2 regions of the Blautia sp. HCP3S3_G3 genome follow, and region 1 is predicted to be linked to the other one. Evidence: predicted binding sites of a transcription regulator. Region 1 holds the regulator's gene; the other holds the start of a gene.
The links. Region 1 encodes HrcA, which represses chaperone genes, less so after heat shock. Its sites were predicted from a motif close to TGTTAGCACTCNNNNNNNNNGAGTGCTAACA; they were not measured.

Region 1 (3,430 bases):
ATTCTTTCAGGAAGCGACGATTCCCAGGCTCCTGGAAAACCATCTGCAGTGTGTTGAGGACATGATCTGCAGGGACAAGAATCATGCCTGTGTCATTGCCTGGAGCCTGATGAATGAGCCGGAGACGACAGATGAGGCAGCTGTACCTTATTTCCGGAAGGTGTTTGACCGGGCTGGGGAGTTGGATCCGCAGAAGCGCCCGAGAACCTTTGCCATGATCATGAACTCCCAGCCGGATACCTGCAAATGTTACCAGTTCAGTGATTTCCTGTCCTTTAATCGGTACTATGGATGGTATGTGATGGGCGGCTATGAGATTTCAGATGCGGAAGAGGCGTTTCACCGGGAGATGGATGCGTGGGAGGCACTGGATCTCAATAAGCCTGTGGTATTTACAGAGTATGGCGCGGATACCTGTGCTGCAGAACATAAGCTTCCTTCTGTAATGTGGGGCCAGGAATACCAGATTGAATATCTGGAAATGTGCCACAGGGTCTTTGACTCGTATGATTTTATTACCGGTGAGCTTGTCTGGAACTTTGCAGATTTCCAGACAACGGAAGGCATCATGCGGATGAACGGCAATAAAAAAGGAATTTTTACAAGGGACAGACAGCCAAAGGAAGCTGCCTATTACTTAAAGGAGCGGTGGCATTGAATTTGGAGGACAGGGAAGAAGTTCCTCAGAAAATGATCGACAGGGCGAATGTACTTGGAAATCTCATATCAACCCGGACAGAATTTTTGCAGCAAAAATTTCCAAGCCTTTAAATATGAAAATACTGCGTAAATATACATTATCATCTAATGTACCACTATAAAAAATAAAAAAATTTTCGTTTCTTTATTGACAAAACACAGCAACGGTGCTATCTTAACAATGTAAATGTTAGCACTCCTTCAAAATGAGTGCTAACAAAGCGGGCAGAAAGGAGTGGAAACATGGAAGAAGTGCTGAGTGACCGTAAGAAAAAAATTCTGAAGGCCATTATTAAGACATACATGGAGACAGGCGAACCGGTTGGTTCCAGAACGATTTCCAAATATACGGATCTGAATGTCAGCTCTGCTACCATCCGCAACGAAATGTCCGACCTGACAGACCTGGGATACATTGTCCAGCCGCATACATCGGCAGGCAGGATTCCCTCTGACAAGGGCTATCGTCTTTATGTAGACGAACTGATGAAAGAAAAGGAATCAGAAGTTGCGGAACTTCGTGAGCTGGTACTTGAGAAGACGGACAAGATGGAGAAAGTCCTGAAGCAGGCTGCGAAGCTGTTGGCGTCCAATACCAATTATGCGACTATGATTTCCGTACCGCAGTACAGCGGCAGCCGCCTGAAATTCATTCAGCTGTCCAGAGTCAGTGAACTGCAGCTTGTAGCAGTTGTGGTTTGTGAGAATAACGTCGTCCGTAATCAGATTATTAATCTGGATGAAGAAATGGATGATGAAACGATTTTGAAACTGAATCTTCTTTTAAATACCAATCTGAATGGTCTGCCCATCCAGGATATCAATCTGGGGATGATCGCAAGACTGAAAGAGCAGGCAGGTATACACAGCGGTGTGGTAGCCACCGTACTCGACGCGGTTGCAGCTACGATACATGTGGATGAAGAAGATATGGAAATATATACGTCAGGCGCTACGAACCTTTTCAAATATCCGGAGCTTTCGGATAAGAGCAAGGCTACCGAGCTGATTTCCACTTTTGAGGAGAAGCAGCAGCTGGCAGATCTTGTGAAGGAACGGCTTGCAGATACGGATAATACCGGAATTCAGGTTTATATCGGCAATGAGTCTCCGATCAAGACTATGAAAGACTGCAGCGTTGTGACAGCCACTTATGAACTCGGGGAAGGCATGACCGGAACCATTGGAATCATCGGTCCCAAGCGAATGGATTATGAGAATGTCGTAGATAACCTGAAGACTCTGAAAGTCGAGTTGGATAAGATATTCAGAAAAAAGCTGGAATAGAAAGGCGGTAGAAAAAGAGTGTCAGAAGAAACAAAGAACACATCTGAAGTGCAGGAAGAAGAAATTCTTACTTCTCCGGATACAGAATCTGCAGCAGAAGAGGAAACAGCAGAGCAGAATACTGAAGAAACAGCAGAAAATGCTCAGCAGAATGAACCGGCAGGAGAGGAAAACGAAGAAACTGCACAGGAATCATCCGAAGACGGACAGGAGACAAAAACCAAAACATCCTTCTTTGGAAAGAAGAAAAAAGAAAAAGACAAATTCGAACAGCAGATTGAAGATCTGACAGACCGGTTAAAACGAAGCATGGCAGAATTTGACAATTTCCGCAAGCGTACCGAAAAGGAAAAAGCAAGCATGTATATTATCGGAGCAAAGGAAATCGTTGAGAAGATTCTTCCGGTTGTTGATAACTTTGAGAGAGGTCTTGCACAGGCTCCTGAGGGAGATGCATTTGCAGACGGAATGAAAATGATCTACAAACAGCTGCTGACAACTCTGGATGATCTTGGCGTAAAACCGATCGAAGCAGTTGGTCAGGAATTTGATCCGAATTTTCATAATGCAGTGATGCATGTGGAGGATGAATCCGTCGGTGATAATATCATCGTGGAGGAACTTCAGAAGGGGTACACATACAAGGATTTTGTTGTGCGCCACAGTATGGTAAAAGTTGCGAACTAATTATTTTATATAGATTTATAAATACAGGAGGAAATTATCATGGGAAAAATCATTGGTATTGACTTAGGTACTACAAACAGCTGTGTAGCAGTTATGGAAGGTGGTCAGCCTACCGTTATCGCAAATACAGAAGGTGCAAGAACAACACCGTCCGTAGTGGCATTTACAAAAACAGGAGAGCGTCTGGTAGGTGAACCTGCAAAACGTCAGGCTGTTACCAACGCAGAAAAGACAATCTCTTCTATCAAGAGAGAAATGGGTACAGATTACCGTGTAACAATTGATGACAAGAAATATTCTCCGCAGGAAATTTCCGCAATGATCCTTCAGAAACTGAAAAAAGATGCAGAAGGATATCTTGGAGAAAAAGTTACAGAAGCAGTTATCACTGTTCCGGCGTATTTCAATGATGCACAGCGTCAGGCAACCAAGGATGCAGGTAAGATTGCAGGTCTTGATGTAAAACGTATCATCAACGAGCCGACAGCAGCAGCGCTTGCTTACGGTCTTGATAACGAAAAAGAACAGAAGATTATGGTATACGACCTTGGCGGCGGTACATTCGATGTTTCCGTTATCGAAATCGGTGACGGCGTTATCGAAGTACTTTCCACAGCCGGCAACAACCGTCTTGGCGGTGATGACTTTGACCAGAAGATTACAGACTGGATGCTTGCTGAATTCAAGAAAGCAGAAGGCGTTGATCTGAGCAATGATAAGATGGCTCTTCAGAGATTAAAAGAAGCTGCAGAGAAAG
Region 2 (3,430 bases), on a different contig from region 1:
CAGACTGGCGTTATACACCGTATCATATGCCGCATCGTACAGAAGTGATGGGATTTATGACCTTCCTTCACGGAGACGACAGATTTTATAACAATATCTTTGTTCAGAAATGGCCTTCTGAAGATATGATTACCATGCATGATTCGGATGATGGATTTGACCGGGAAAACCGGCTGGCCGGTACCTGGATGTTTGATGAATATCCTACCTATGAAGAGTGGATTTCCCAGTTTGATTTCAGCAGACCTGCGGATATGAAGAAACTGGAGCCTGCTCATTTTGGCCATCTTCCGGTATGGACAGAGGGAAATGTATATCTTGGCGGTGCGAAAGCATGCAAAAATGAAAAGAACGGTTTGACGGCTGCGGACGAACGCAGTGATGTCAGAGTGGAACTTGTGGAAAAAGACGGACAGTATTATCTGGATACGAATATCTATGAGTTTATGAATGGTTTTGCAGACAGAATGATCAACACGGATGTTCTGGGAAAGGCATTTGAGCCGGAGCAGCTGTTTGAAAATCCGGATGGAACGCCGATTCAGTTTGATGCGGATTATTTTGGAAATCACCGCGGAGTGAATGTCATTCCGGGACCATTTGCAGGTGAGGCGGATGCGAAAGAAGCGCTTTGATAATGGAAAGACTTCTATGAAGAACTTAAGACATATCATTATTCAGATATGAAGCTGGATTGTGTAAAAAACATATTCGAAAATTTTTCCTGTATCAGAATCATGGAAAAGAAAAAAGCCCGGAGAATATTGCGAAATTTCTCCGGGCTTTCAAACAGGCTCTGAGTAATCAGAAGAATGATATTTTTGAAGTATTCTGCCGCAGATAGGGAATCTGTCAGAGTAGGTTATTTTTCATTTGCGATCTGCGATCACGATTGCTCCGATACCGGCAGCGTTAATGCCTACATGGCAGGCGATACTGCAGGAAAGAGGCGTATAGTATACGGTACTTTCGGGAAAGGCTTCCTGAACCATATTTCGCCAGCGGTCAATATCTTCCTTCTTTTCCAGAGTCCCGGCAGTAGCAATATGAAGCCGCTCATTCGGGATGCTGGAAAAACGGGATGCAATGTCAGATTTCAGAGCTTCGATCATTTTTTTCTCACTTTGTCTGGTTCCTCTTACTTTCGCAAAAAGATCCAGTTTATCTCCCTGTATGGTAAGAACCGGTTTGATATTGAGAACATTTGCAATCGCTGCAGCGGAGGAAGTGATGCGACCGCTTTTTTTGAGATATTTCAGGGAGTTTACGCAAATATAAATGCTTGCATCATATGCTGTTTTCTCCAGATATTCCTTGATTTCTACGGCAGAACAGCCCTGGTCGGCAAGGGTTTTTGCATCATAAACAGATTCCATTAATGTAACAGAAATGCGGTGATTATCAACAACCTGAACTCTGGCATCATAGTCAAGAGCGAGCTGAATGGCATTCTGACAGGAACCGCTTAGTCCGCTGGACATGGGAATATAGACAATATCATCAAATCCATCTTTGAGTACCTGATTCCACAGATCCATAACATCACCAGGGGAGGGCTGAGAGGAAGATAAGTCCTTATCTGCCTTCATGGCTTGATATAATTGTTCATTTGTAATGTCTGCACCTTCCAGATAACATGTTCCTTCAATAATGACAGGCATTGGCAGTACATAAATTCCCGCTTTTCTTCCTTCTTCTACGGTAATTCCACTGTTTGTATCAGTTACAATTGCAGTTTTCATGAGATTCTCCTTGATATTGACAAAATAATTGATAAATTAACATGCTCTACATTCATTTGAAACATGTTCAAGTACAGGAAATACATGACGTTTCTGTATGTATCGCCTATAATATCAAAATAGACATGAAATAACTGTATCATAATATGAAAAAATCAACAAGAGGAAAATATGATACAAAAGCAATTAATTTGTACCAGGAAAAACTGCAGTAAAAAAATGAAAAAAATTCGAAATAGGTATTGACAATATAGAATCAGGTGCTATAATACTTTAAAAATAAATAGTTTAAATAAAAACTAAAAACCAAAAACAACGTTTCATCAGAAGCGTTCTTTTTTGGAGAAAAAGCTGGCACTCGCAAAAAGAGAGTGCTGACAGAAAACGAAAGGCAGGTTATTATTATGACATTAAGACCATTAGGAGACAGAGTTGTTTTACAGTATCAGGAAGCAGACGAGAAGACACAGTCCGGCATTATCCTTCCGGACAGCGCAAAAGAAAAACCGCAGGAAGCAGTTGTCATTGCAGTTGGACCAGGAAAATGTGAAAATGGCAAGAAAACAGAAATGCACGTAAAAGAAGGCGATAAGGTTATTTTCTCCAAATATTCCGGAACAGAGGTTAACCTGGATGATGAGGAATATATCATTGTCTGTCAGAATGACATTATGGCAGTTGTTGAATAAGCAGAATACGCTCTGATACTGAGTTTACGGGAAACAACAGAATACATTTAATATAACAAATTCATGAAAAACAGAGTTCATTTCAACCAATAGAGCTCATTTTAAATAGAAAGAAGGATTTTTATCATGGCAAAGGATATCAGTTTTGATCTTGATGTAAGAAAGAAAATGGAAAAGGGTGTGAATGCACTTGCAGATACCGTAAAGGTAACTCTTGGACCAAAAGGAAGAAATGTAGTTCTGGACAAATCATTCGGAACTCCGCTGATCACCAATGACGGTGTTACGATTGCAAAGGAAATCGAACTGGAAGACCGGTTTGAAAATATGGGAGCACAGCTTGTAAAAGAAGTTGCAACCAAAACCAATGATATTGCCGGAGACGGGACGACTACTGCAACAGTACTTGCACAGGCTCTTGTGGGCGAAGGTATGAAGAATATTGCTGCAGGTGCTAATCCGATCATTGTCAGAAAAGGAATGAAAAAAGCCTGTGATGCAGCAGTGGAAGCTCTGGAGGAAATGAGTCATCCGGTAACCGGAAAGGATCATATTGCAAAAGTAGCAGCCATTTCTGCAGGCAATGAAGAAGTAGGTCAGATGATTGCTGATGCGATGGAGAAAGTCGGAGAGAATGGTGTCATTACTATTGAAGAATCGAAGACCATGAAGACAGAGATCGATGTTGTAGAAGGTATGCAGTTCAATAACGGCTACCTGTCCGGATACATGTGTGATGATAAAGAAAAAATGATCGCCAATATGGAACATCCTTACATTCTTCTGACAGATAAGAAGATTTCCAACATTCAGGAAATTCTTCCGATTCTTGAAAACGTTATGAGAGAAGGAAGAGAACTTTTGATTCTTGCAGAAGATGTGGAAGGAGAGGCACTTACCACTCTGATCGTCAACAGACTGAGAGGAACGCTGAAAGTTGTTGCAGTAAAAGCTCCGGGATATGGAGACAACAGAAAAGAAATGCTGCAGGATATCGCA

Region 2: the regulator HrcA is predicted to act here: its motif matches at 2,092-2,122, upstream of groES (co-chaperone GroES).

Annotation. Positions count from the first base shown of each region.
Region 1 covers NZ_JBQHXR010000001.1:119,517-122,946, forward strand. Annotated here, with positions in the region: gene uidA (beta-glucuronidase) at 1-658, shown strand, start outside; gene hrcA (heat-inducible transcriptional repressor HrcA) at 943-1,986, shown strand; gene grpE (nucleotide exchange factor GrpE) at 2,005-2,673, shown strand; gene dnaK (molecular chaperone DnaK) at 2,713-3,430, shown strand, end outside.
Region 2 covers NZ_JBQHXR010000002.1:86,489-89,918, reverse strand. Annotated here, with positions in the region: gene ACTNEW_RS04160 (right-handed parallel beta-helix repeat-containing protein) at 1-635, shown strand, start outside; gene ACTNEW_RS04155 (DegV family protein) at 870-1,742, opposite strand; gene groES (co-chaperone GroES) at 2,147-2,431, shown strand; gene groL (chaperonin GroEL) at 2,558-3,430, shown strand, end outside.